One region of the Streptomyces sp. BA2 genome, then DNA from elsewhere that is predicted to be linked to it. Evidence: predicted binding sites of a transcription regulator. Region 1 holds the regulator's gene; each other region holds the start of a gene.
The links. The regulator HrcA, encoded in region 1, represses chaperone genes, less so after heat shock. The targets are predictions, from matches to a motif close to TTNGCACTCNGNNNNNCNGAGTGCNAA.

Region 1 (9,565 bases):
GCGGTACGGCTTCGCGCCCGCGTCCGCGAAGGACGCCAGTTCGTCCGGGGATACGCCGCCCTCGGGGCCGACCACGAGGACGATGTGCCCGGCCGTCGGGAGGTCGGCTGTGGCCAGCGGTTCGCTGCCCTCCTCGTGCAGGACCGCGGCGAGGTCGGCGGAGGCGAGCAGCGCCGCCACCTGCTTGGTCGACGCGGCCTCCGCGACCTCGGGGAAGCGCACCCGGCGCGACTGCTTGCCCGCCTCGCGCGCCGTGGCACGCCACTTGCCGAGCGCCTTGAGGCCGCGCTCGCCCTTCCACTGTGTGATGCAGCGCGACGCGGACCAGGGCACGATCGCGTCGACGCCGGTCTCCGTCATGGTCTCGACGGCGAGTTCACCGCGATCCCCCTTGGGCAGCGCCTGTACGACGGTGATCCGGGGCTCCTGCGGCGCCTCTTCCTGTACGGAGTCCATCCGCAGGATCAGCCGGTCCTTGCCCTCGGTGTCCAGGACCACGCACTCGGCCCAGCGCCCGGCCCCGTCGGTCAGGACGACGTCCTCACCGGCGTGCAGCCGCTTCACGGAGACGGCATGGCGTCCTTCGGGACCGTCGAGTACGTAGCGCCCCTCGCCGCCCGCGGCCGTGTTCTCGAAGGTCTCGAAGGTCTCGAAGGTCTCGACGACGAAGACGGGCGCGGTCACGCCTGGCTCCCGGGGTGGGTCCCCTGCTGCCCCCCGGCCGCCAACACGTCCTTCGCCGCGGCCAGTTCGGCCGCGAGGACCTCCACGAGCTGCCCCGCGGGAAGCTCCCGCGCCATGCGGTGGCCCTGCCCCGCCCACAGCGCCATGCCCTGCGCGTCACCGGCCTTGGCCGCGGCCTTGCGCAGGCCGCTGGTGAGGTGGTGGATCTGGGGGTAGGCGGCGGGGGCGTAAGGGCCGTGCTCGCGCATGAAGCGGTTGACCAGGCCCCGCGCGGGGCGTCCTGAGAAGGCGCGGGTCAGTTCGGTCCGGGTGAACAGCGGGTTGGTCATGGCCTGCTTGTGCAGGACGTTCGCGCCCGACTCGGGGCAGACCAGGAAGGCCGTGCCGAGCTGCGCGGCGTCCGCGCCTGCCGCGAGCACCGCGGCGATCTGCGAGCCGCGCATCAGACCGCCGGCCGCGACGACGGGGATCTGCACGGTGTCGCGCACCTGCGCGATGAGCGAGAGAAGGCCGATTCCGGCGCCGTCCGTCTCGGGGTTGTCGCGGTGCGTGCCCTGGTGGCCACCGGCCTCGATGCCCTGCACACACACGGCGTCGGCGCCCGACCACTGGGCGGTCTGCGCCTCTTCGGGCGAGGTGACGGTGGCGACGGTGATGGTGCCGACCCGCGCGAAGGCGTCGAAGACGTCGCGGGTGGGGCAGCCGAAGGTGAACGACACCAGCGGCACCGGGTCCTCGACGAGGATCGCGAGCTTGGCGTCGTAGCCGTCGTCGCGTCCGCTGTCCGGATCGCCGAGCTGCGTCTCGTACCAGGCGGCCTCACCGGCGAGCTGGTTGCGGTAGACGTCGACGGCGGCGGCGTCGGCGTACTCGGGCTGCGGCATGAACAGATTCACGCCGAACGGGCGGCTCGTGAGCCCCCGCAGCTGTTTGATCTCCTGGTACATCCCGTCGGCGGTTTTGTACCCGGCGGCGAGATATCCGAGCCCCCCGGCCTCGGACACGGCCGCGGCGAGCTGGGGGCACGAAGCGCCGCCCGCCATGGGGGCCTGCACGATCGGAAGGCGGCAGAGATCGGTCAGTGCGGAGGACATGAACGCATCGTGCCATGCCCTGGGCGGGCGGCCGAATCGCCCCTTGCGCCTTGCCCGCGGGCGCCTGCGGCGGGCTACAGACTTTCCCGCCCACCCACCCGGCACCCCGCAGAAATCGGCAATGCTCCGGCGCCGGAGGGCAAACCCTCCGGCACCGGAGCACCGAAATCTCAGCGACCGTTGAACGCGTCCTTGAGGCGTGAGAACAAGCCCTGCTGCCCCGGCTGGAACTGCCCCGTGGGCCGCTCCTCGCCCCGCAGCACCGCCAGCTCCCGAAGGACCCGCTCCTGCTCCGCGTCCAGCTTGCTCGGCGTGAGGACCTCGACGTGCACGATGAGGTCTCCGCGACCGCCGCCCCGCAGGTGCGTGATGCCCCTGCCGTGCAGCGGCACCGACTGACCGGACTGCGTGCCCGGCCGGATGTCGACCTCTTCCAGGCCGTCCAGCGTCTCCAGGGGCACCTTGGTGCCCAGAGCCGCGGCCGTCATCGGGATGGTGACCGTGCAGTGCAGATCGTCCCCGCGCCGCTGGAACACGGCGTGCGGCAGCTCGTGGATCTCCACGTACAGGTCGCCGGCGGGGCCGCCGCCGGGGCCGACCTCGCCCTCGCCCGCGAGCTGGATCCGCGTGCCGTTGTCGACACCGGCGGGGATCTTCACGGTGAGCGTCCGCCGCGACCGGATGCGGCCGTCGCCGGCGCACTCGGGGCACGGAGTGGGCACGACCGTGCCGAAGCCCTGGCACTGCGGGCACGGCCGCGACGTCATGACCTGACCGAGGAAGGACCGCGTGACCTGCGACACCTCGCCGCGACCGCGGCACATGTCACACGTTTGAGCGGATGTCCCCGGCGCGGCACCTTCACCGCTGCAGCTCGTACAGACGACCGCCGTGTCGACCTGTATGTCCTTGGTGGTCCCGAAGGCCGCCTCGTCCAGGTCGATCTCGAGCCGGATCATGGCGTCCTGGCCACGGCGCGTGCGCGACCGGGGGCCGCGCTGCGACGCCGTCCCGAAGAACGCGTCCATGATGTCCGAGAAGTTGCCGAAGCCACCGGCCCCGAAACCGCCCGCGCCCCCGCCTGCGCCCTGCTGGGACAGCGGGTCGCCGCCGAGGTCGTAGACCTGCTTCTTCTGCGGGTCCGACAACACCTCGTACGCGGCGTTGATCTCCTTGAAGCGCTCCTGAGTCTTCGGATCCGGATTCACGTCCGGGTGAAGCTCTCGCGCAAGCCTCCGGAAGGCCTTCTTGATCTCGTCCTGGGAAGCGTCGCGGCGCACGCCTAGTACGGCGTAGTAGTCCGTGGCCACTTACGACTCCGCCAGGATCTGTCCGACGTAACGTGCCACTGCGCGTACTGCTCCCATCGTTCCCGGATAGTCCATGCGGGTCGGGCCGACCACGCCGAGTTTGGCTACTGCCTCGCTGCCCGAACCGTAGCCGACGGAGACCACGGAAGTGGAGCTGAGTCCCTCATGGGCGTTCTCGTGACCGATCCGTACGGTCATGCCCGAATCCGTGGCCTCGCCAAGCAACTTGAGCAGGACGACCTGCTCCTCAAGAGCCTCCAGGACGGGCCTGATGGTGAGGGGAAAGTCATGTCCGAAGCGGGTGAGATTGGCCGTTCCGCCGATCATCAGCCGCTCCTCGGTCTCCTCGACGAGGGTTTCGAGGAGGGTGGAGAGCACCGTCGCCACCGTGCCCCGGTCCTCCGCGTCGAAGGACTCCGTCATGTCCTGCACCAGCTGCGGCACATCCGCGAAGCGGCGGCCCGCGACCCGGCTGTTGAGCCGCGCCCGCAGATCCGCGAGCGAGGTCTCGCCGAACGGTGCGGGACAGTCGATCATGCGCTGCTCGACCCGGCCCGTGTCCGTGATCAGTACGAGCATCAGGCGGGCGGGAGCCAGCGAGAGCAGCTCCACGTGCCGCACCGTCGAGCGGGTGAGGGACGGATACTGCACGACCGCGACCTGCCGGGTCAGCTGCGCGAGCAGCCGCACCGTGCGCGCCACGACGTCGTCGAGGTCGACGGCGCCGTCGAGGAAGTTCTGGATGGCCCTGCGCTCCGGCGCCGCCATCGGCTTGACGCCCGCGAGCTTGTCGACGAAGAGGCGGTACCCCTTGTCGGTCGGGATGCGGCCCGCGCTCGTGTGGGGCTGGGCGATGAACCCTTCCTCCTCCAGCGCCGCCATGTCGTTGCGGACCGTGGCCGGGGAGACCCCGAGGCTGTGCCGCTCGGTGAGCGCCTTGGAGCCGACGGGCTCCTCGGTGCCGACGTAGTCGTGGACGATGGCGCGCAGCACCTCGAGCCTGCGTTCATTCAGCATCCGCGCACACCTCCACCGTTTTGCCCTGAAACCTGTCTGCCCTGCGGCTGTGCCTGGCACTCCCCGCGGGCGAGTGCCAGCCTGTACCGCGCCCAGTGTACGGCCGCGAGGTACGACCCCGGCAAGGGCCGGACCTCCTGTGTCGGTCCGGCAGGCGAGGCGGCGGCTGCCAAGGCGCCCGTGCGGGGCTAGCGTCGACTCATGGACGTGGCACTGGCTTGGGACGAGGCGGGCTGGGAGCGGCTCGCGCCGCATGTGGGACGGCGGCGCCTCCCGGTGTGGGACTGCACGGCGGGCCTTGTCGTCGGCGGCGAATCGGCGCTGATGATCGAGGCGGGGGCGACCCTGCGCGAGGGGGCACAGTTGCGCACCCAGGCGCGCGACATCCTCGGCGGGGGCCGCCGGGTCACGCACCTCGCTCTGACGCACCCGCACTTCGACCATGTCCTTGGCGCCGCGGCGTTCGCGGGCGTGGAGGTGTACGGCGCGGTCGGCCTCGACGCTCTCCTCGCGAGGGGCCGCGACGAACTGCGCCACGATGCCGTGCGGCAGGGCGTCGACCCGGACGCGGCCGCGGAGGCCGCCGATCTGCTCGTCCACCCGCACCACCTGGTGTGCGGGGAGTGGACGCTCGACCTGGGCGGCGGGGTGCAGGTGCTGCTCGCGAACGTCGGCCCGGGGCACTCGGGCCACGACCTGGCGGTCCTGGTCCCCGGCACGGACAGCTCTCCGGAGATCGTCTTCTGCGGAGACCTGGTCGAGGAGTCGGGCGAACCGCAGGCGGGGACGGACGCGGTCCCGAAGCGATGGCCGGCGGCGCTCGACCGGCTCCTCTCCCTGGGCGGGGAGGACGCGCTGTACGTGCCGGGGCACGGTGCGGTGGTCGATGCGGCTTTTGTCCGTGCGCAACGCGCCACACTGGCGGCCCGCTTCGGCGTGTCGTAGCCGGTCGTACGCCACTTCTCTTATCGTCGTGCGAATGCGCCAGTACTCCGCAGACCTCACGCCGCCGTGGAAGAAGCCGAAGCCCGTGCCGGAGGTCGCAGCGGATGCGGACCTCGTGGTGGAGGAGCTGAGCACCGGCTTCTGCGGGGCGGTGATCCGCTGCGAGAAGACGGCGGAGGGTCCGACGGTGACCCTGGAGGACCGCTTCGGCAAGCACCGCGTCTTCCCGATGACGCCGGGCGGCTTCGCCCTGGAGGGCCGGACGGTGACGCTGGTCCGCCCGTCGACTGCCGCTTCCTCCACCTCGCCTGTACGTCCCACACGTACCGCCTCGGGCTCGGTGGCCGTGCCGGGGGCGCGGGCCCGGGTCGCCCGTGCCGGGCGGATCTACGTCGAGGGGCGGCACGACGCGGAGCTGGTCGAGCGGGTGTGGGGCGACGACCTGCGGATCGAGGGTGTGGTCGTCGAGTACCTGGAGGGCATCGACGACCTCCCCGCGATCGTCGAGGAGTTCGCCCCCGGCCCTGACGCGCGTCTGGGCGTCCTGGTGGACCACTTGGTGCCCGGCTCCAAGGAGTCAAGGATCGCGGCGGCGGTGAGTTCTCCGTCGGCGCTGGTGGTGGGGCACCCCTACATCGACGTGTGGGAGGCGGTGAAGCCGTCCTCGGTGGGGATCGCTGCGTGGCCCCGCGTGCCGAGGGGGCTCGACTGGAAGACGGGCGTCTGCGAGGCCTTGGGCTGGCCGCCCCACACTGGCGCGGCCTGGCAACGGATCCTGGGCTCGGTACGCAGCTACCGGGATCTTGAACCGGCGCTGCTGGGCCGCGTGGAGGAACTGATCGACTTCGTCACGGCGGCTGATTCCTAGCCCGCCGCTGCGCGGCGGATCTTTCCCGCCCACCCGCCCGATTGCCCCGCAGTTGCCTGTTTCAGCCCGTCCGGCGTTTGAGGACCGGGGTCTGGGGCGGAGCCCCAGTTTCGGGAAGGGGCGGGATTGGGGAAGGCCCCGCAGGGACCGCCCGAACCTCAGTCCACCAGGTCCCGCACCACCGCATCCGCCAGCAACCGCCCCCGCAGGGTAAGCACGGCCCGCCCCTCCTCGTAGGGCCCCGCCTGAAGGAGGCCGTCCGAGAGGGCCCGCCCCGCAGCCGCAAGCCCCGCAGGCCGCAGCAACGACAACGGACACCCCTCAAGCAGCCGCAGCTCCAGCAGAATCCGCTCCACCCGCCGATCCTCAGCGGCAAGAATCTCCCGCCCAGCCCCAGGCGAGCGCCCCGCGGCAAGAGCTCCCGCGTACGCCCCGGGATGCTTGACGTTCCACCACCGCACACCCCCCACGTGGCTGTGGGCCCCCGGCCCGGCCCCCCACCAGTCGGCCCCACGCCAGTACAGCTCGTTGTGCAGGCACCGCCCCGCGTCGGACGTGGCCCAGTTCGACACCTCGTACCAGGAGAACCCGGCACCCCCCAGCACCTCGTCGGCGATCAGATACCGGTCCGCGTGCACGTCGTCGTCCGTCATCGGCACCTCGCCACGCCGGATCCGCCGCGCCAGCTGCGTGCCCTCCTCGACGATCAGGGCGTAGGCGCTGACGTGGTCGGGTCCGGCCCCGATCGCCGCGTCGAGCGTGGCCCGCCAGTCGTGGTCCGTCTCGCCCGGCGTCCCGTAGATGAGGTCGAGGTTGACGTGCTCGAAGCCCGCGGCGCGCGCCTCCGCCACGCAGGCCTCGGGCCGCCCGGGGGTGTGCGTGCGGTCGAGCACCTTCAGTACGTGCTGCTTGGCGCTCTGCATCCCGAAGGAGACGCGGTTGAAGCCTCCGGCCCGCAGCTCGCTCAGGTAGGCCGGGTCGACGGACTCGGGGTTCGCCTCGGTGGTGATCTCCGCGTCGTCCGCGAGCCCGAACTCCTCCCGTACGGCCCCCAGCATGCGGACCAGGTCGGCCGCGGCGAGCAGCGTCGGCGTACCGCCCCCGACGAAGACGGTCTGTACCGGGCGCGGGTCGTCCCCGAGGACCTTCCGCGCCATCCGTACCTCGTCGATCAAGGTGTCCGCGTAGTTGTCGCGTGAGGCGAGCACTCCGCCGGAGCCGCGCAGCTCGGTGGCGGTGTAGGTGTTGAAGTCGCAGTAGCCGCAGCGCGTGGCGCAGTACGGGACGTGGAGGTAGAAGCCGAGCGGACGCGTCCCCGCACCCGTGAGGGCGGACGCGGGCAGGGCCCCGTCCTCGGGCATGGGCTCACCATCGGGCAGTGCGGAAGGCATACCTTCGATTGTCCCGCACCGCGGAGGAACCCGAAGACCGAGCCGACGCCGCTACTGCGCCTGCAACACCAGCACCGCCAGATCGTCATCCGGCGGCCGCTCGGAAAATTCGTGCACCAGCCTCTTGATCCGTTCGGCCACCAGAGCCGCGTCCATCCCCGCGCAGCTCGCGAGCGCCGTTGCGAGGCCGTCGCCGTCGTCGAACATCAGTTGTCCCGTGCGGCGCTCCGTCACCCCGTCCGTGACGCAGAGCAGCGTGTCTCCCGTGCGCAGCTCGAAGGTCTCGCTCGCATACGTCGCGTCGTCGACGACCCCGAGCAGCAGCTGGGGCGTGGCCGCCGCCCGGACCGTCCCGTCCGGGGAGAGGAGGAGGGGCAGCGGGTGGCCCGCGCTCGCCACCGTGCAGCGGACGCCGCCGTCGTCCAAGGGCACCAGCTCGCCGTAGAGGAGGGAGAGGAAGCGGGAGGTGGCCCCGTCGGTCGGCACGCCTTGGCCGCCCGCCACCGCGACCACCGCCGCGGCCGCGTCCGCCGCCTCCGTCGCATCGTCGAGGAGGAGCTGGTTGAGGCGGTCGAGCACTTCCGCGACCTCGTACCCCTCGCGGGCGAGCAGCCGCAGCCACGGCCGGGCGAGGCCGATCACGACGGCCGCCTCGACGCCCTTGCCCTGTACGTCGCCGAGCGCGAAGCACCAGCGGCCCTTGCCCGCCTGGAACACGTCGTAGAAGTCTCCGCCGGGACCGCCCTTGTCCCGCGGCTCGTACACGACTCCGCTGTGCACTCCGGGGATGTCCGCGACGGAGCTCGGAAGGAGGCCGCGCTGCAGGACCTGGCTGATGGTGGCCTGGCGCTGATAGCGGCGCGCCGCGCTGATGGCCAGCGCGACGCGGCGGCTGAAGTCCTCGATGAGGCCCGTGACTTCGTCGGCGAAGCGCACCATCCCGGCCCGCCCGATGATGAGCGTGCCAAGCACGCGGCCGCCCGCCGTCAGGCGGTACGCCAGGGCCGTGCCGCTCGCCTCTTCCGCCGGTGCCTCGGCGGGCCACGGCACGGGGACGGGGCCGGAGCCCACCGATTCGGGGAGCCGGGGCGGGTCCTTCTCCAGGCTGCGGCGCAGTTCTTCTATCCGCTGTTCGCTGGTGTGCCAGACGCGGGCGAGCCGGGAGCCCGCGCTCCCGCTCACGGTGCCGCGCGGCGCGACCTCCGGTTCGTCGTCGAGCCATACCGCGCACCAGTCGGCGAGCCGCGGCACGAGCAGCTGCCCGGCGAGGGCGGCCACGAGGTCCTCGTCGAACTGTCCGGCGAGCAGGTCGGACGCCTCGGCGAGGAAGGTGAGCGCGCCGCGGTTGACCCACTCCGTGTCGTGCGTGATCCGCTTCGGCAGCGGCGCGAGGATCTCGGCGGTGCGCAGCCCTCGCTGCACGGCCTGCTCACTCGCGTACGACTCGATCTCGTGGACGGCCTGGACGCCGCCGACCGGGAGGCGGGCCCAGACTGCCTTGGTGCCGGTGCGGTAGGTGATGCCCCAGGAGTCGGACAGAGTTGCGACGAGCTGGAGTCCTCGGCCGTACTCGGGTGTGCCGGGCGGCTGGGGCGTGGGTTCGCTGCGGACGGCGCGGGCGGGGTGGTGGTCGGAGACCTCGATGACCAGGCTGTCGGAGCTCTCCCCCAGGCCGGCCTCGTCGAGCCGGCACAGGAGCTCGACCGTCGTGCCCGCGTGCACGACGGCGTTCGTGACGAGTTCGCTGACCAGCAGCACCGCGTCGTCCGCGAGGCGGTCGGTGACACCCGCGGCCGCGGGCACCGAGAGCTCGATCCAGTCGGCGAGCGCCGCGCGTACGAACTTGCGTGCGGCGGCGGGCGCCAGCGGGTTTCCGGGCAGGGACGTGCACACCACCGCCGGCGGGCCGGGCTGGTGCCCCGGCTGGGCGGACGCACGGAAAGTGGTCTCCCGTTGCATCGGAATGGCCCCCACGTTTCGGCTCCTGAGCAGTTCGGTCGAATACGCCTCAGGCGACACGGACAGAGTGACAGACTGGCCACGCCCATAAGCACCGAGTTACTGAAGTGGGCCGCTATGAGTGAGAACAGTGCTATGCCCGCGCTCGGTTACGGCCGGATTCCGGCACCGGAACCAGCTCCGATACCTCCGCCGCACGCCGGGAACGATCCGGACACGGCACCAGAAATCATTCCGGAGACCGCCCCGGAAGCGGCATCCGATCTGCGCGTCCTCCTGTCCGCCATGCGGGCGGCG
Region 2 (9,565 bases), 2.2 Mb from region 1:
GGGGGTCGCGCGGATCGTGCGCGACGTGGGCATCGCGGAAGAGCTGGCGCAGGACGCGATGGTCGCCGCGCTGGAACAGTGGCCGCGGGCCGGCGTCCCCGACAACCCGGGCGCCTGGCTGATGACCACCGCCAAGCGCCGCGCCATCGACCTCGTACGCCGCAGGGAGCGCTACGCGCGCAAGCTGGAGGAGGTGGGCCGCGACCTGGAGGCGGCGCCGCCCCACGCCGACGAGCCCGCCGACCCCGACGACATCGACGACGACCTGCTCCGCCTCGTCTTCACCGCCTGCCACCCGGTGCTCTCCGCCGAGGCCCGCATCGCGCTCACGCTGCGGCTCCTCGGCGGCCTCACGACGGCGGAGATCGCCCGCGCGATGCTGGTCCCCGAGTCGACGGTGGCCCAGCGCGTCGTGCGCGCGAAGCGCACCCTCGCAGCCAAAGGCGTGCCCTTCGAAGTGCCGTACGGGGGTGAGCGCGAGGCCCGGCTCGGATCGGTGCTCGAAGTCATCTACCTCATCTTCAACGAGGGGTACGCGGCCACGGCGGGCGACGACTGGCTGCGACCATCGCTGTGCGAGGACGCGCTCCGCCTCGCCCGCGTGCTGGCAGGGCTCATGCCGCGGGAGGCCGAAGTGCACGGCCTGGCGGCGCTGTTGGAGCTCCAGGCGTCCCGGTCGGCGGCGCGGACGGGGTCGAAGGGCGAGCCGGTGCTCCTCGCGGACCAGGACCGCCGCCACTGGAACCGGCCGCTGATCCGGCGGGGCTTCACCGCACTCGCCCGTGCGCGGGCCGTGTCGACGGGCGGCCCCGGCCCCTACGAACTCCAGGCCGCGATCGCCGCGAGCCACGCGAACGCGCTGTCGTACGAGGAGACGGACTGGCCCCGGATCGCCACCCTGTACGAACTGCTTGCCGCCCGCACTCCGTCGCCGGTGATCGAACTGAACCGCGCGGTGGCGGTGTCCATGGCCTCGGGTCCCGCGGAGGCGCTGCTGCTCGTGGACGCGCTCGCGGATGAACCCGCCCTGAAGGACTACCACTTGCTGCCGAGCGTGCGGGGTGACCTGCTGGTGAGGCTGGGGCGGGTGGCGGAGGCGCGGGCGGAGTTCGAGCGGGCGGCGGGGCTCACGCGGAACGAGCGGGAGCGGGAGTTGTTGCTGGGGCGAGCTGAATCTTCCAGCCTGTCCGGCGATTGAGGACGAACTCGGCGGAGCCGGTGATCGACGGTGCCCAGGACCCGGGGGCTTCAGGCTTCCGCCACGGGGCGCCCGATCAGCATCGCCGGCGCCCCCGCCACCCTCGTCAGGAACACCGTCGCGGAGTTCTTGCCCTGCGGCTTCACCTTCCGTCGCAGTTCCTCCGGCTCCACCGCCGAGCCCCGCTTCTTCACCGTCAGGATCCCGACCTCCCGCTCCCGCAGCACCGCCTTCAACTTCTTCACCCCGAAGGGGAGTTGATCGGTGATCTCGTACGCCACCGCGTACGGCGTCGTGTGCGGCGCGTCGGAGGTGACGTACGCGATGGTCTCGTCGATCAGACCGCCCTCCACCCGCGCGGCCACCTCCGCCACCAGATGGGCACGGATGACGGCGCCGTCCGGCTCGTACAGATAGCGTCCCACCGCCCGCACCTCCGGATCCGGCAGCATCGCGTCGAGCGAGGACCACAGGGATGCCCCCGAGGGCAGCAGGGTCGCGCGGTGCGAGGACGGGGTGTCCGTGCCGAACCACAGCACGGCCTCCTTCACGTCCCCGCCGTCCGAGATCCACTCCGCCGCGGCATCGGCGGGAACCGCCTCGTGCGGAATGCCGGGAGCGATCTTCAGCGCCGCGTGCGGAGCCTGGCGGGCGGCCTCGATCGCCCAGGAGAGGGGCGGCGAGTAGGCCTCGGGATCGAAGATGCGGCCCCGCCCCCCACGCCGAGCGGGGTCCACGAAGACCGCGTCGTACGCGGACGTGTCGACCTCCGTGACATCGGCCTCGCGTACCTCGATCAACTCCGCGAGCCCCAGAGCTTCCGCGTTCGCCCGCGCCACCGCACAGGTCAGCGGGTCGCGGTCGACGGCGAGGACGGCGATCCCGGCGCGGGCGAGGGCGATCGCGTCGCCGCCGACGCCACTGCAGAGATCGGCCACACTCCGTACGCCGAGGGCCTTGAAGCTCGCGGCGCGGTGCACGGCCACGCTCGTCCGGGTCGCCTGCTCGACGCCGTTCGGCGTGAAGAACATCCGCCCCGCGTCCTTGGCGCCGAACTTCGCCACGGCCCGCCGCCGCAGCCGCGCCTGCGCGAGGACCGCCGTGACCAGCTCCGCTGGGTGGTCGCGGCGCAGACGGGTGGCGACAGCCAGCTCCCGGGCCGGATCGGCCTCCCGCACCTCGTCGAGTTCGAGCAGGGACCGGCCTTCTGGGGTGAGCAGCGCCGAGAAGGAGGTCAGGGCGGTCGAGTCGCGGTCGAGGTCGTTCACCCGGCCCATTGTGGGCCAGTCGGTGGATGGTGTGCCTCCGGTGGCGGTGTCGGCCCAACAGCGGGGCTGTGAGCTGCAAGGATCCGGCGCCATGCAACTAGTACGACAAAACGTAAAATACGGCAGAAGGCGGACGCGCCATGTACGGGCCGCAGTGGCCGCTCTCGTCGTCGCCGCGATCGCCTCCGGCTGTGCCTCGGGCGACGACGGCGGAGCCAGCCCCGCCCCCGGTCAGCAGCGTCTGGACGCGCCGCCCGCCCGCGCCCTCGACTCCTACGCCCACAAACTCCGCGTCACCCAGGTCGCCCGTGCCGCCGCCGCGAAACGCTGGGGCCTGGCGAAGACCCCGCTGGCGGCGCCGCCAGCCCCGGCCAAGAAGCCGAAGATCACCACGCGCAAGGGGTTCGAGGTCAAGGGGCAGGCGGGTCTTCCGCCCGTGTTCACGACCATCCCGACCAAGAAGAAGATCGTCTTCCTGACCATCGACGACGGCGCGGAGAAGGACCCGGCGCTGCTCAAGATGATGAGCGAACTGCAGATCCCGTACACCGCGTTCCTCAGCGACTACCTGGTCAAGGAGGACTACGGCTACTTCAAGAAGATGCAGTCCCGCGGCGTCGTGCTGAACAACCACACCCTCAACCACCGCTATATGCCGGGGCTTTCGTACGCGAGTCAGCGCCGGGAGATCTGCGGCATGCAGGACACCATCCAGAAGCGCTACGGCAAGCGGCCCGAGCTCTTCCGCCCGCCGTACGGCAACTACAACGCGGACACGCTGCGGGCCGCCAAGTCCTGCGGGATCAAGGCCGTGCCGCTGTGGGCGTCCGAGGCCTTCCCCAACCGCATGGACTGGCGCGAGTGGGACCGGGACCTGCACCCCGGCGACATCATCCTCACCCACTTCCGGGGGCGCGAGGACTGGAAGGGCACGATGCCCGACATGATCCGCAAGGTCATGAAGACGGTCACCGACAAGGGGTACGCCGTGGCCAGGCTGGAGGACTACCTGTGACCGGGCGGGCGCGGGCGCGGAGGTTCCTCGTCGGCGCGCTCGCGGCAGGCGTGCTCGCGCCCGCACTGCTCACGGGGTGCGCGCAGTCGGTGGACCCGATCGAACGCCTGGGCAGAAAGGCGGCGGAGAAGGTCCCGCCGAGGAAACCCGCGGCCTCGCCCAGCTGTGCTCCCCCGCCCGCGGGTGCGCCGAAAACGGGGCGGCACACGCCAACGGAGACGGAACCGCCCGTCGCGGGGAAGCGTTGCCCGGAGGAGCGTGGGGGATCCCCCACGCCTCCACCCGGATAAGACCCGCGTCAGTGAATTAGCAGTCCGCTTGACCGAGTGCTAATCGTCGTCCTAGTCTCGGCCTTGGCACTCACCACTGGAGAGTGCCAACAGCGACGGGCAGGTCCGGCACCCGCGACGACGGATCCACCTGGTCGCCACCCCAGACTGTTAACCCCGTAGATCTCCGAAGGGGGAGACCGGATCGTGACGACCGCCAGCTCCAAGGTTGCCATTAAGCCGCTCGAGGACCGCATTGTGGTCCAGCCGCTCGACGCCGAGCAGACCACGGCCTCCGGCCTGGTCATTCCGGACACCGCGAAGGAGAAGCCCCAGGAGGGTGCTGTCCTCGCAGTGGGCCCGGGCCGCTTCGAGAACGGCGAGCGCCTGCCGCTCGACGTCAAGGTCGGCGATGTCGTGCTGTACAGCAAGTACGGCGGCACCGAGGTGAAGTACAACGGCGACGAGTACCTCGTCCTCTCGGCTCGCGACGTGCTCGCGATCGTCGAGAAGTAATTCACCCGAGCAGAAACATGCTTTGAGCTGCGCCCCTGGCCACCCCTGCTGATTGCCGGGCGGCGAGGGGCGCAGTTCGTTCGTCAAACCCGAGTTTCCGAGAGGGCTGAACCGCTCCCATGGCGAAGATCCTGAAGTTCGACGAGGACGCCCGTCGCGCCCTCGAGCGCGGCGTCAACAAGCTTGCCGACACGGTCAAGGTGACGATCGGCCCCCGCGGCCGCAACGTCGTCATCGACAAGAAGTTCGGCGCCCCCACCATCACCAACGACGGCGTCACCATCGCCCGTGAGGTCGAGGTCGAGGACCCGTACGAGAACCTCGGCGCGCAGCTCGTCAAGGAGGTGGCGACCAAGACCAACGACATCGCGGGTGACGGCACCACCACCGCGACCGTGCTCGCCCAGGCCCTGGTCAAGGAAGGCCTGCGCAACGTCGCCGCCGGTGCATCCCCGGCCGCCCTGAAGAAGGGCATCGACGCCGCCGTCGCGGCCGTCTCCGCGGAGCTCCTCGCCACCGCGCGCCCCATCGACGACAAGGCCGACATCGCGGCCGTCGCCGGTCTGTCCGCCCAGGACCCGCAGGTCGGCGAGCTCATCGCCGAGGCGATGGACAAGGTCGGCAAGGACGGTGTCATCACCGTCGAGGAGTCCAACACCTTCGGTCTTGAGCTGGACTTCACCGAGGGCATGGCCTTCGACAAGGGCTACCTGTCCCCGTACATGGTGTCCGACCAGGAGCGTATGGAGGCCGTCCTCGACGACCCGTACATCCTCATCCACCAGGGCAAGATCTCGTCCATCCAGGACCTGCTGCCGCTGCTCGAGAAGGTCATCCAGACCAACGCCTCGAAGCCGCTCCTGATCATCGCCGAGGACGTCGAGGGCGAGGCCCTTTCGACCCTGGTCGTGAACAAGATCCGCGGCACCTTCAACGCCGTCGCGGTGAAGGCCCCCGGCTTCGGCGACCGCCGCAAGGCCATGCTCGGTGACCTCGCCACCCTCACCGGCGGCACCGTCATCGCCGAAGAGGTCGGCCTCAAGCTCGACCAGGTCGGCCTTGACGTGCTCGGCACCGCCCGCCGCGTGACCATCACCAAGGACGACACCACCGTCGTCGACGGCGGCGGCAACGCTGCTGAGGTCGAGGGCCGCGTCAACCAGATCAAGGCCGAGATCGAGTCCACGGACTCGGACTGGGACCGCGAGAAGCTGCAGGAGCGCCTGGCGAAGCTCGCCGGTGGCGTCTGCGTGATCAAGGTCGGCGCCGCGACCGAGGTCGAGCTCAAGGAGAAGAAGCACCGTCTGGAGGACGCCATCTCCGCGACCCGCGCCGCGGTCGAGGAGGGCATCGTCTCCGGTGGTGGCTCCGCTCTGGTGCACGCCGTCAAGGTCCTCGAGGGCAACCTCGGCAAGGAGGGCGACGAGGCCACCGGTGTCGCCGTCGTCCGCCGCGCCGCCGTCGAGCCGCTGCGCTGGATCGCCGAGAACGCCGGCCTCGAGGGCTACGTCATCACCTCGAAGGTCGCCGAGCTCGACAAGGGCTTCGGCTTCAACGCCGCGACCGGCGAGTACGGCGACCTGGTCAAGGCCGGCGTCATCGACCCGGTCAAGGTGACGCGCTCCGCGCTGGAGAACGCCGCCTCTATCGCTTCGCTGCTGCTGACGACCGAGACCCTGGTCGTCGAGAAGCCGGCCGAGGAAGAGGGCGAGGCCGGTCACGGCCACGGGCACGGGCACTCCCACTGACCCGCTGCGCTCGGCTTGAACGGTGACCGAGGCCCGGCTTCCCTTCACAAGGGAAGCCGGGCCTCGGCCTTTTCTGGGGGGAGCGTCTGCCGGGTTGTTCTTCGTTGCCGGCCGCGAGCCGTTTTCGGCTGGTCGCGCAGTTCCCCGCGCCCCTGAGGCCGACTTCGGCGAGCGCCCCGTCAGGGGCGCGGGGAACTGCGCGAGGACGGACCACGACTCGCAGTCGGCGACTGAGGGGCTTCGGCAGACGCAGCCCCGTCCATCAGGGTTACTGCGGGCCGTACTTGCGGCCGGTACGGGATGTCACGCCGCCGAGCAGCGCCCTCGGGGTCACCTTCACCACGCCCATCATCGCCTTGTACTTGGGGTCCGGGATCGAGAGGGTCTTGCCCCGCGCCAAGTCGGTCAGCGCGGCCGCGACCAGCTTGTCCGCGTCGAGCCACATCCACTTGGGGATGTTGGACGTCCCCATCCCGGCGCGCTCATGGAACTCGGTCCGTACGAATCCGGGGCACAGGGCCATCAGCCGCACCCCGGAGCCGGCCAGGTCCTTCGCCGCCCCCTGCGTGAACTGCACGACCCACGCCTTCGACGCGCCATACGTCCCGCGCGGCACGAACGCCGCCACCGAAGCGACGTTGACGACGCCACCGCGGCCGCGCTCCCGCATCGACTCCGTCGCCGCCGACGTCAGCCGGAGCACCGCCTCGCAGTGCACCTTGAGCATCGTCAGCTCGTCCTCGATCGGCACCTCCAGGTACTGGCCCTTGTTGCCGAACCCGGCGTTGTTCACAAGGAGGTCGACCGGGTTCCTGCGGTCCGCGAGCCGCTTCTCGACGGCGGCGATCCCGTCGTCGGTCGCGAGGTCCGCGGTGAGCACCTCCGCCTCGATGCCGTGCCGGTCGTGCAGTTCGGTCGCCTGTTCCCGCAACCGCTCGGTGTTCCGTGCCACCAGGACCAGGTTGTGGCCGTCACCGGCGAGCCGCCGTGCGAAGGCTGCGCCGATACCGGCGGTCGATCCCGTAATCAGAGCCGTAGTCATGGACCAAGGCTAGTGAGATCCGGTGACCGCTGTGGTGCCCGGAGGCCCTCCCGGCCTGCTCTGCTTCCGTTTTCGCGTCGGGCCAGGACCAAGTCGCCGGGCCCGACGGCCAGTTACGCCGGTCATGCCGGTTATGAAGCTTGGGAGCCGTACTTCTCCGCGTACTTCCGAGCCGCATCGACCGACTCGGGATGCAGCGCGTCCCCGGCGGCGAGCAGGCTCGGCAGTAGGTGCCTCTCCGTCGTGACGGCCCTGAACTGGAGGGCGACGGTGACGTCGTGCGCAGGCCGGTGCACGATCTCCATCGCGTCCCCGCCGCGGATCTCACCCGGTTCGATCACCCGCAGATAGGCGCCGGGAGCGCCCTGCTGGGTGAAACGCTTGACCCACCGCGTCTCGCCGAGGTGGCCCTGGAACGTCTGGCAGGGAATGCGGCCCGATGTCACTTCGAGGAGCAGATCGGGGCCGACGCGCCAGCGCTCGCCTATCTTCGCGCCGCTCACGTCGAGCCCGGACGTCGTGAGGTTCTCGCCGAAGGAGCCAGGGGGCAGCGGGCGGCCGAGCAGCCGCTCCCATTCGTCGAGGTCCTCGCGCGCGTAGGCGTACACGGCCTGGTCGTCGCCGCCGTGGTGCCGCAGGTCGCAGACCTCGTCCCCCGCCACCCCGCTCCCGCCGACCCCCTTCGTGCCGGGAGCCGTCACCCGTACGGCCCCTTCGGCGGGCTGCTTGTCGATGCCGGTGCCGCCCGAGGGGGCGTCGGTGTACTCCACGGCCTTGTACCGGCCCAGATTCACGGAGAGAAGCTTCATGGCGAAAGGCTAGGCGAGCTCGCTCAAAGGGTCGACACATTATTCGCTGCCCGACCCAAGCGTCGCTTATGCTTGCGTCATGATCGAGGCCCGTCATCTCCGCGTCCTGCGTGCGGTCGCCGCCACCGGCTCCTTCTCCGCCGCGGCGCGCGAGCTCGGCTGCACCCAGCCCGCCGTCAGCCAGCAGATGAAGGCGCTCGAAGCCTCCGCGGGCACGACACTGCTGATCCGCACAGGGCGTGAGATGCGCCTGACCCAGGCGGGCGAGGCCCTGGTCCGGCACGCTGCCGGGATCCTGGCGGGGCTGACGGCCGCCGAGGAGGAGGTCGCCGCGATCGCGGGCCTGCGGGCGGGCCGGGTCCGCCTCGTCTCCTTCCCCAGCGGCAGCTCGACGCTGGTGCCGAGCGCACTGGCCGCCCTGCGCGCGGCGCACCCCGGCACCCGGGTATCGCTCGTGGAGGCCGAGCCGCCGCGCTCGGTCGAGATGCTGCGCGAGGGCGACTGCGACGTGGCACTCGCCTTCCGGTACGAGGGCGCGTCGGCCGCGGAGGAATGGGACGACCTGGTCGTACGTCCGCTTCTGGCCGACCGGCTCGTCGGTCTGGTGCCCGAGGGGCATCGGCTCGCCAAGGCGGAGGCGGTCGCCATCGGGGAGCTGGCCGACGAGCCGTGGATCGCGGGCTGTCCGCGCTGTCGCAGGCAGCTGGTCGAGGTCTGCGAAGGGGCGGGCTTCGTGCCCCGCATCGATTTCGCGACCGACGACTACCCGGCGGTGATCGGACTGGTCGGCGCGGGCCTGGGGGTCGCGGTGATGCCCGAGCTCGCCATCGAGTCCGTACGCCCCAAAGGTGCACGCACAGTGACGGTGGAGCCTGCCGTCCAGCGCGAGATCGTCGCGCTCACCCTGCCGGATCTGGCGCAAGTGCCCGCTGTGGCAGCCACGCTGGACCACCTCGCGCGCGCCGCGGAGCGCTGAGCTCTTCTGAAGAAACGTTCCTTCAGTTGTGCGTGACCATGCCGCCGCTTGATGCCCTGGCCGCGGCCGACGCCGACGCCGATGCCGAGGGTGCGGACGTCGTGACGAGGCGGTTGCGGGCGCGGCCCATGAGTTCCTCGCGCTCGTCCTCGGTAAGACCGCCCCACACGCCGTACGGCTCCCGTACCGCGAGGGCGTGAGCTGCGCACTCCGCGCGTACCGGGCACCTCATGCAGACCTCCTTGGCGGAGTTCTCACGCGCGCTGCGTGCCGCGCCCCGCTCACCCTCGGGGTGGAAGAAGAGCGAGCTGTCGACCCCGCGGCAGGCGGCGAGGAGCTGCCAGTCCCAGAGATCTGCGTTCGGTCCGGGAAGGCGGGAGAAATCTGCCATTGCTTGTCTCCTGGTAGCCGTTCTGCGCGGATACGGTGCCCACGACCGTACATCTACTGTCTAAGGAGATGAAAATATGACTCATTGGAAAATCTAGCCACAGACACCAGCAAAAGGGAAGGAAGAGGGCTAAATGGGGCATGGGTTGTGATGAAACGTTGAGGGTCTCTTGCGCTGCCTGCTCCGTGTCCGCGCCCTCACGTAGAGTGCCGAAGGTGGCCCACCGCCCCGTAACTCTTTCGGGTGACCGTCGTTGAGAGTGCGGAGGCGGTTGAAAGAACAAGCGCTCGGGCAGATGTCCGAGAGCGTCAACCGCACAGGTGACGAATAAGT
Region 3 (9,565 bases), 1.1 Mb from region 1:
CCTGGAGGCGATCGCGCGGCGCGCCGGCGCACATCCGCTGACCGTCGGCGGGTTCAGCATGGGCGGACTGGTCACACGGTACGCGCTCGCCAAGATGGAGAGCGAGAGCATCGACCACGAGACCGCCCTGTACCTCTCCTACGACAGCCCGCACCGCGGCGCCTGGATCCCGATCGCGCTGCAGTCGTTCGCGCACTACATCCGGCGGCTCAACGCGGCCTTCTCGAACCAGATGAACAGCCCGGCCGCGCGCCAGCTCCTGTGGCAGCACATCTCCGAGTGGGACGACACCCCCGAGACCGACAAGGAGCGCATCGAGTTCATCGCCGAGCTGGAGCGGGTCGGCGGCTGGCCGAGGCGCCCGCGGAAGATCGGCGTGGCGAACGGCGTGCGCACGGGCGTGGCCAACGGCATCGACCCGGGCGAGCGGGCGTTCCGCGGCAAGGGCCTGGCCATCACGGGCACCCACCTCTACACGCAGCCCGCGGGCGAGGAGAAGCTCGTCGCGCAGCTGCGGGTCGTGACCCTGCGCAAGCCGCAGATCCACACCTCGGGCATGCCCGAGATCGACGGCGCGCCCGGCGGCACCCTGGAGGGCTTCGGCATCCTCGCCGACGAGCTGAACAAGATCCCCGCGATCATCGGCCTCGGCTCGGAGGCCGAGATCCGCGAGCACTGCTTCGTCCCCTCCGTCAGCGCGGTGGCCCTGCGCGACATCGACACCCACGAGAAGCTGTACGAGCCGTTCCCGGAGCAGTCCGAGGACAGCGAACTGGACGATTACCTCTGCGCCACCCACAACGAGGGCCACACCCTGATCACGGAAGAACTCTGCACCTGGCTCCTGGAGCGGCTGCCGTAGCCCTACAGCCAGCGGGTCCGCCGTGACACGGCCCGCGCCCTGCGGCACCACGCCTCGTCGATCTCGGGCAGCTCGCCCCACGCCCACGGTTCGGCGGGGCTGCCGTCGGTCTCCAGGCCGTACGGCAGCCTGGGCGACCAGGCGGGGGCGGCGGGGTGCCGTGCCGCGCGCGCCTCCAGAAGCGTGGCCGCCTCCGGCAGGCCCGCCGCGCGCAACGCCTGGAGCAGGGCGTTCGTGCCCTCGGCGCTGCTGACCGCGACCTCGGGGACGGTGTCGCGGGCCAGACGCGCCGCGGCGGTACGCTCCTCCGCCTTGACCAAATCGCCGAGCAACAGGGCCAGTTCGTACGGGCCCCGGGAGCTGTCGCGCGCGATGAGGCCGTCGATGACGCGCTCGGCCCACGCGTCCTGACCGACCTCCCGCAGCCGCCGCACCAGCCTCAGATCGCCGCCCCGCTCGACACAGCGACGGGCGAGGCGCTCCACAAGGTCGTGCCGCCCCATGTCCCGCAGCTCGCGCAGCAGGAAGCCCACGCCCGTGTCGCCGGCGTCGACCTCCGCAACGGCCCGCTCGGCGATCTCCGGGACCGCCCCGCCCCTGCCGAGCGCGGCCAGCTCGCCGAGGAAGTACACGGCGTGCTCGGGATCGGTGAGCTCGGTGCCCTCTTCCAGGGCCCGGTCGGCGAGGCGCGCGGCGGCCTCCGTCTCGCCCAGCTCCTTCAGCGACCACAGGAGGAGGACCACGCCGGGCAGTTGTCCGGCCTCTCCGTCCCGCACCGCCTCAGCGACGAAGGGCTCCGCCAGGGCGCCCGCCGCGCCGGTGGCACGCAGCCCGTCCAGCATGAACGCGACGTCCTCCAGGACACTCAAGTCCACGTTCCCCACGGCCCGTTCGGCCAGATGGCGTGCGGGCTCCGTCATCCCTTCGTACGCGCGCAGCTCCTCAAGGACGCACCCGACGGACTCCGCGTCGCTCACATCGGCGGCGGCGACGATGCGTCCGGCGAGGAGACGCGCCGCTGCGGGCTCGCCCGCCTCGTCCAGCCGTTCCAGCACGACCAGGGCGCTGTCCTGGTCGCTCACGTCGACGCGCCGAGCCGCCTCGTGCGCCACGGCGGCGAGGTCGGCGCCCCGGTCCCCGGCGGCGCGCAGCGCCCCGAGGAGTTCGGCGGCGAGCCCCGCGCACGTGAGGTCGGCGCCGGGAAGGAGCCGGTCGGCGAGGCGGACGGCCGCGTCCGTGTGCCCCCGGAACCGCAGGCGGTACAACAGCCGTGCGGCAAGGGGCGGTTCGGGCAGCCGCATGCGCGCCACCGGGTCACGGGCGAGGAGCACCCCCTCGTGCCCGATCTGCTCCAGATCGGACAGGAGGGCGGTGACGTCCCGCGGGTCGGTGATGTCCACGCGCTCCACGGCCCTCCGCACGATGCGGGCCTCGGCCTCCGGCCATGAGCCGTGCAGGCTCCACAGGAAGAGGCGGGTGCTGTCACGGCTCACGAGCCCCGCGTGGTCGGCGATCCAGCCCATCACGTCCTCGCCCCGCCAGGTCTCCCGGGGCAGCGCGAACATCAGGCTCTGCAGCACGTGCGGGTGGCCCGCGGCGATCGCCCTGCGCAGCAGCCGCACCTCCTGCTTCCTGAAGTTGCGCCAGTGGGCCTCGTGCGCCGCCGCGAACAGCAGGTGCGCGTCCGTCGTGTGCTCCTCAAGTGCCCGCCACAGCGCGGGAGTCGGCTCCGGGAGCGCCCCCTCGGCCCGCAGCGCCTGCTCCAGGTAGTCGGCCGGTTCGTACGCCGCCTCGCCGCCCGCGGTCGCCCGCACGGCGACCAGCGCGGTCAGCGTGGAGCGGATGTCCGTACGGCGGCCGTCCGGACGCGCTCCGGAGGTGAGGGAGCGCAGCGCGACGTCCGCCCAGTGGGGGTCGGCGGGCCGGTGCCGGGCGTCGAGCGCGGCGTCGGCGGCCTGGGCGAGGAGCGCGCCGGGCACCGGGGCGTAGTGGCGCAGGCCGCGTGCCGCGAGGGCCGTGCTGATGAGCGCGTGTTCCACGTGGCTGAAGTGGGCGCCGGGCCCCGCGCGGTAGGCCTCCCGCAGCTCGGGACCGCCGCTGAGGTGCTGCACGACCAGGCCGTCGCGCGCGCCCGCGTTCAGCGAGTCGGCCATCCGCTGGTCCCCGCTGGAGTCGGCGAGCTCCCGCCAGCGCACGCGGTCCGGGCCCGAAAGCCGGTCGGGCACCGCCACTCTGCGTGTGGCGGGCGATTCGAGCAGCGCCCGCACGCGGCTGTGCGGGTCGGCCACCGTGCCGGGCCTGGCCAGGAGCTCCTGGTAGGGCTCGGTCCACATGGTCCCGACGGCCACGACGCCCGGCCGTGCGAGCAGCAGCAGCCGCAGCAGGTCCGCAGCCTCCTCGGCGCCGGGTCCGCCGTGGAAGAAGCGCTGCGCCTCGTCGAGCCAGAGGACCGGGCCCGGGCCCAACTCCCGTGCGCGCAGCAGCTCCAGGAGGCCGACGTGGTTCCGGGGGCGCAGCAGGGGCCGGCCGGGCGCGAGGGTGCGCAGCGCCTCGTACAGGGATCTGGTCTTCCCGGTGGAGGACCCGCCGGTCGCGAGGGCCAGGACGGAGCGCTCCCCGGCGAACGCGGGCTCCAGGCACCGGCGCAGCTCGTCGTCGTGGCGGCGGCTCAGGTACGGGGTCAGGAACGGCAGTCCGCCGGGGGCCGGGCCGGGCAGGACGGCTTCGTGCACCTCCAGGAGGGCCGGGTCGACGTCGGCGGTGGCCGGTTCCCGCGGCGGCGCCGGGGAGACGTCGGCCCTCGGCTGCGGGAGCGAGGCGCCTTCTCGTTCTCGGGGCGAGGCCTGCTCCCACAGCTCCCTCAGGCGGGCGAGACCGGCGCTCTCGGCTCCCATGGCGCGGGCCAGGGCGTGGACGGTTCGCCACGTGGGCGCCTGGTGGCCGTCGTTGAAGGCCTGGCTGACCGTGGTGCGGCCCAGGCGGACGCCGTTCGCCGCCGCGCGCGCGATGAGCTGGTCCACGGTCCGCCCCGCGCAGTCGCGCCGGTGCCGCAGCTCTTTGCGTAACCGGGCCAGCGCGCTCTCGGCGGCTCCGCCGCCCGCACCGTCCGCCACCCGCGCCCCCTGTCTCCGTTCGCTGCCGTTCATTTTCGTCCAGGCGCACCCCGGTGAACACGGAGTTCGGGACAGTCCTCTCGTCCCTGCCGGGCACACTCACCGAGGAGCTTTCGTGTCCCCGTCCTCCCAGTCCTCTGCGTCCCGTACCGCCGTTCTCACCGCGCTCTCGCTGATCGTGGCGATCGTCCTGGATCTGGCGCTGCTCGCCGTCGCGGTCAGGACCCTGCTGGCATAGGTCACGCGGGAAAACGCCGAGGGCGGCACCCCTTCGTGAGAAGGAGTGCCGCCCTCGGTACGTACGGGACGTCGATCAACCAGAGGTCGATCAGAAGTCCATGTCACCGCCCGGCATGCCGCCGCCGGCCGGGGCAGCGCCCGCCTTCTCCGGCTTGTCGGCGATGACGGCCTCGGTGGTGAGGAACAGCGCGGCGATGGACGCGGCGTTCTGCAGGGCAGAGCGCGTGACCTTCGCCGGGTCGAGGATGCCCTCGGCGATCATGTCGACGTACTCACCGGTCGCGGCGTTCAGGCCGTGGCCGATGGGAAGGTTGCGCACCTTCTCGACGATGACGCCGCCCTCAAGGCCGGCGTTGACCGCGATCTGCTTCAGCGGGGCCTCGAGGGCCAGCTTCACAGCGGCGGCACCGGTGGCCTCGTCGCCCTCGAGCTCAAGCTTCTCGAAGACAGCGGCGGCCTGGATGAGGGCCACGCCACCACCGGCGACGATGCCCTCCTCGACGGCGGCCTTCGCGTTGCGAACGGCGTCCTCGATGCGGTGCTTGCGCTCCTTGAGCTCGACCTCGGTCGCGGCACCGGCCTTGATGACCGCAACACCGCCGGCGAGCTTCGCCAGGCGCTCCTGCAGCTTCTCGCGGTCGTAGTCGCTGTCCGAGTTCTCGATCTCGGCGCGGATCTGGTTGACGCGACCCTGGACCTGGTCGCTCTCACCGGAGCCGTCGACGATGGTCGTCTCGTCCTTGGTGATGACGACCTTGCGGGCACGGCCGAGCAGGTCGAGACCGGCGTTCTCCAGCTTGAGGCCGACCTCCTCGGAGATGACGGTGCCACCGGTGAGGATGGCGATGTCGCCGAGCATGGCCTTGCGGCGGTCACCGAAGCCCGGGGCCTTGACGGCGACGGACTTGAAGGTGCCACGGATCTTGTTGACGACCAGGGTCGACAGGGCCTCGCCCTCGACGTCCTCGGCGATGATCAGCAGCGGCTTGCCGGACTGCATGACCTTCTCGAGGAGCGGAAGGAGGTCCTTCACGTTCGAGATCTTCGAGTTGACGATCAGGATGTACGGGTCGTCGAGCGACGCCTCCATACGCTCCATGTCGGTGGCGAAGTACGCCGAGATGTAGCCCTTGTCGAAGCGCATGCCCTCGGTGAGCTCAAGCTCGAGACCGAAGGTCTGCGACTCCTCGACGGTGATGACGCCTTCCTTGCCGACCTTGTCCATCGCCTCGGCGATGAGCTCGCCGATCTGGGTGTCGGCGGCGGAGATGGAGGCCGTCGAAGCGATCTGCTCCTTGGTCTCCACGTCCTTGGCCTGCTCGAGCAGGGCGCCCGAGACGGCCTCGACGGCCTTCTCGATGCCACGCTTGAGGGCCATCGGGTTGGCACCGGCGGCTACGTTGCGAAGGCCCTCGCGGACCAGCGCCTGCGCCAGGACGGTCGCGGTCGTCGTGCCGTCACCGGCGACGTCGTCCGTCTTCTTCGCGACCTCCTTGACCAGCTCGGCGCCGATCTTCTCGTACGGGTCCTCGAGCTCGATCTCCTTGGCGATGGAAACACCATCGTTGGTGATCGTGGGGGCGCCCCACTTCTTCTCGAGGACGACGTTGCGACCCTTGGGGCCCAGGGTCACCTTGACGGCGTCGGCGAGCTGGTTCATGCCGCGCTCGAGGCCGCGCCGTGCCTCCTCGTCGAACGCGATGATCTTGGCCATGTGAAGTGGTCCTCCCGGACAGAAGGGGGTCCCCCCTGCTCATCAAGAGCTTGGGGGAGGCTTGCTCCGGATCGCGCCAGCGCCCGCGACGGACGGCCTGCAAACCTTGTGGTTCCTTGCCCCACCCGGCCTGCGGGCCTCACCGACCCGATCCAAGTTCTGTCACTCTCACTCGGAGAGTGCTAAGCCCAATGATTAGCACTCGACCCCTGCGAGTGCAAGCGCCTCTCGCGGATCTCCGGCGTACGAGGGGGCGCGCGTCCAGGAGGTGCACGGCGGGCCGGAGCCGAGGACGTACGAGGGGCCCGTACCCCTGTCGGGATACGGGCCCCTCGTCACTCGCTAAGTCGCTGGCCGATCGCGCCGAGATCAGACGGCGAGCTTGACCATGTCCGCCTGCGGACCCTTCTGGCCCTGCGAGATCTCGAACTCCACTCGCTGACCTTCTTCAAGGGTGCGGTAGCCGTCCATCTGAATCGCGCTGTAGTGGACGAAAACATCCGCACCACCGTCGACCGCGATGAAGCCGTACCCCTTCTCCGCGTTGAACCACTTGACGGTGCCCTGAGCCATGCCTAACTCCCCTATTACTGGCCCTTGCACGGGCCCGCACTTCGCGGACCCGGGTCAGACCTCACCCCCCCAATGGGTTGTGGAGGCGTGCGCCGGAACGCGTCGACCGCGGCTGAATGTATCTGTCCAACTGCCCTCTGCAACAGGTCAATCGGACGAGAATTCTGGGCACGCCTGATCGGTTATATGCGGAGAATTCGCCGGAGTTCAGGGCAAGTCGGGCCAGACAAATGCCACGGGAGGGGCAAATGGGCAGTGCACTTTGGCTACTTCTTGTCGCCCTCGGGGCGACTTCGTATATGCGCTCGGCACAAACGGGGAAGCTCGCTTCCCAACTGTACCGCGCTCAACCACATGGAATTGCCCCCTCCGTTTCTCTCGCGGAGGGGGCAATCAGAATTACGCAGGGTGTTTGTGAAAAGGATCAGCCGCCGGCGACGGCAGGAATGATCGAGACGCCGGCGCCGTCCGGCGTCGCGGTCTCAAGACCCTGCTCGAAGCGGACGTCGTCGTCGTTCACGTACACGTTCACGAAGCGCCGCAGCTTGCCCTGGTCGTCCAGGACACGGGCCGCGATGCCGGCGTGCTTGGCCTCGAGGTCGGCGATGACCTCGGAGAGGGTCGCCCCCTCGGCGGCGACCTCGGCCTTACCGCCGGTGTAGGTGCGAAGGATGGTGGGGATGCGGACGTTGACGCTCATGGGGTTCACCTCTTGATGCGGGGAGGAAGCGCCCCTGCAAGGGGCGCGGGGAACTGCGCGAGGACGGACCACGACCGCCCGTCGGCGACGGCGATCAGGCCCTGCGGCGGCTAACCGGCGAGACCCGCGGCGCGGAACGCGTCAAGGCTGGGACGGATCGTGGCTGTCGCCTGAGAGGTCTCGGCAACAGCGTCGAGGGTCTTGAGGCCGTCGCCGGTGTTGAGCACCACCGTGGTCAAGGTGGGGTCGATGAGGCCCGCCTCGATCAGCTTCTTGGTGACGCCGACCGTCACGCCCCCCGCGGTCTCCGCGAAGATGCCCTCGGTCCGCGCCAGAAGCTTGATCGCCTCGACGACCTGCTCGTCGTTCACGTCCTCCACCGCACCGCCCGTGCGACGCGCGATGTCCAGGACGTACGGCCCGTCGGCGGGGTTGCCGATGGCGAGCGACTTGGCGATGGTGTCCGGCTTCTGCGGGCGTACGACGTCGTGCCCGGCCTTGAAGGCGGTGGACACCGGCGAGCAGCCCTCGGCCTGGGCGCCGAAGATCTTGTAGGGCTTGTCCTCGACGAGACCCAGCTTGATGAGCTCCTTCAGGCCCTTGTCGATCTTCGTGAGCTGCGAGCCCGACGCGATCGGGATGACCAGCTGGTCGGGAAGGACCCACCCCAGCTGCTCGCAGATCTCGTACGCGAGCGTCTTGGAGCCCTCGCCGTAGTACGGCCGCAGGTTCACGTTCACAAAGCCCCAGCCCTCGCCCAGCGGGTCGCCGATGAGCTCGGAGCAGAAGCGGTTCACGTCGTCGTAGTTGCCCTCGATGCCGACGAGCTCGCCGCCGTAGACCGCGGCCATGACGACCTTGCCCTGCTCCAGGTCGTGCGGGATGAACACGCAGGAGCGGAAGCCGGCGCGGGCCGCGGCGGCGCCGACGGCTCCGGCGAGGTTGCCGGTGGAGGAGCAGGACAGGGTGGTGAAGCCGAAGGCGCGCGCCGCCTCGATGGCCTGCGCGACGACGCGGTCCTTGAAGGAGTGCGTGGGGTTGCCGGAGTCGTCCTTGACGAACAACTTGCCCTGCTCGACGCCGAGTTCACGGGCGAGGTTGTCGGCCTTGACGAGCTTGGTCCAGCCGGGGTTGATGTTCGGCTTCTCGGCCACATCCGCCGGGACGGGCAGCAGGGGGGCGTAGCGCCAGATGTTGTCGGGGCCGGACTCGATCTGCTTCCGGAGCGCCTCGGGGTCACCGGTCGGCAGGTCGTACGCGACTTCGAGCGGGCCGAAACAGGCCTGGCAGGCGAAGATCGGGCCCAGCGCGTAGAGCTCGCCGCACTCGCGGCAGGAAAGGCCGGACGCGGGGCCGAGGTCCACGGAACCCGTGGTGGTGGTGGAGGGGGTGGTGGTGTCGTTCGTTGCGACGGTCTGCGCAGCCATGGAGGCGAGGCCCTTTCTCCTCATCTTCCTCGCGGCGCATCTCGCCGCGAGACGGAATTGGCACCTTCCCCACCGAGACCTCGCGAGCGCGGTCGGCGGGATGGTTGCCGGGGCTTCAACGGGCCGTATCCCTCTGCCCCTCTGGATGAGCGGTATGGCGCCGGGGCTTCATGGGCCCGGGGCATTTGTTACGCGATGACCCCCGACATGCGATGGTCATCCGCGTTGTTCAAGACTGTAACCGACGGCCTGGACCCTTGAGATAGTCGTCCGAACCGCGAGATGGATCACATGTAGGCCACACACAGGAGGAGCCACCCGTGCTGGAAGAGGCCGAGCGCTGGCTGACCAGGCGTTCCTGGTCCGTTGCCGACCGTCCGCTCAGCGCACTCGTCGCCGCCAAGCGGGCGTCGGGGGCCTCGGTGAGTGTCGTCCTGCCCGCGCTCGACGAGGAGGGGACGGTCGGCGAGATCGTCGCCGAGATCCGCCGTGAGCTGGTCGAGAAGGTCTCGCTCGTCGACGAGCTCGTGGTGATCGACTCCGGCTCGAAGGACCGTACGGCCGAGGTCGCGCGGGAGGCGGGCGCACGGGTCGTGCACCGGGACGAGATCCTGCCGCGCGTTCCGGCCGTACCCGGCAAGGGCGAGGTCCTGTGGCGCTCGCTCCTGGTGACCGGCGGTGACATCGTCGCGTTCGTCGACGCGGACCTGAAGGAGTTCTCGGCGGACTTCGTCACCGGGATCGTGGGCCCGCTCCTGACCGAGCCCGACGTGGACTTCGTGAAGGCGATGTACGACCGCCCCTTGGCCGCTACCGCAGGTCAGGGTGGCCGAGTCACCGAGCTGATGGCGCGCCCGCTGCTGAACATGCACTGGCCCCAACTGGCGGGATTCGTCCAGCCGTTGGGCGGCGAGTACGCGGCGCGCAGGTCCCTCC

Region 2: the regulator HrcA is predicted to act here: its motif matches at 3,788-3,814, upstream of groES (co-chaperone GroES).
Region 3: the regulator HrcA is predicted to act here: its motif matches at 6,089-6,115, upstream of groL (chaperonin GroEL).

What each region holds. Positions count from the first base shown of each region.
Region 1 covers NZ_WSRO01000002.1:3,371,133-3,380,697, forward strand. Annotated here, with positions in the region: gene E5671_RS17905 (16S rRNA (uracil(1498)-N(3))-methyltransferase) at 1-684, opposite strand, end outside; gene E5671_RS17910 (nitronate monooxygenase) at 681-1,778, opposite strand; gene dnaJ (molecular chaperone DnaJ) at 1,949-3,088, opposite strand; gene hrcA (heat-inducible transcriptional repressor HrcA) at 3,089-4,105, opposite strand; gene E5671_RS17925 (MBL fold metallo-hydrolase) at 4,307-5,050, shown strand; gene E5671_RS17930 (DUF3097 domain-containing protein) at 5,085-5,918, shown strand; gene hemW (radical SAM family heme chaperone HemW) at 6,077-7,309, opposite strand; gene E5671_RS17940 (ATP-binding SpoIIE family protein phosphatase) at 7,361-9,283, opposite strand; gene E5671_RS17945 (HAMP domain-containing protein) at 9,554-9,565, shown strand, end outside.
Region 2 covers NZ_WSRO01000002.1:5,597,757-5,607,321, forward strand. Annotated here, with positions in the region: gene E5671_RS28165 (sigma-70 family RNA polymerase sigma factor) at 1-1,198, shown strand, start outside; gene E5671_RS28170 (class I SAM-dependent methyltransferase) at 1,249-2,475, opposite strand; gene E5671_RS28175 (polysaccharide deacetylase family protein) at 2,558-3,481, shown strand; gene groES (co-chaperone GroES) at 3,958-4,266, shown strand; gene groL (chaperonin GroEL) at 4,386-6,014, shown strand; gene E5671_RS28190 (SDR family NAD(P)-dependent oxidoreductase) at 6,283-7,056, opposite strand; gene E5671_RS28195 (MOSC domain-containing protein) at 7,188-7,865, opposite strand; gene E5671_RS28200 (LysR family transcriptional regulator) at 7,945-8,841, shown strand; gene E5671_RS28205 (WhiB family transcriptional regulator) at 8,864-9,232, opposite strand.
Region 3 covers NZ_WSRO01000002.1:4,429,855-4,439,419, forward strand. Annotated here, with positions in the region: gene E5671_RS22505 (esterase/lipase family protein) at 1-862, shown strand, start outside; gene E5671_RS22510 (hypothetical protein) at 865-3,975, opposite strand; gene E5671_RS47070 (hypothetical protein) at 4,091-4,213, shown strand; gene groL (chaperonin GroEL) at 4,304-5,929, opposite strand; gene E5671_RS22520 (cold-shock protein) at 6,299-6,502, opposite strand; gene E5671_RS22525 (MoaD/ThiS family protein) at 6,927-7,202, opposite strand; gene thrC (threonine synthase) at 7,313-8,629, opposite strand; SAM riboswitch class I at 8,647-8,781, opposite strand; gene E5671_RS22535 (glucosyl-3-phosphoglycerate synthase) at 8,950-9,565, shown strand, end outside.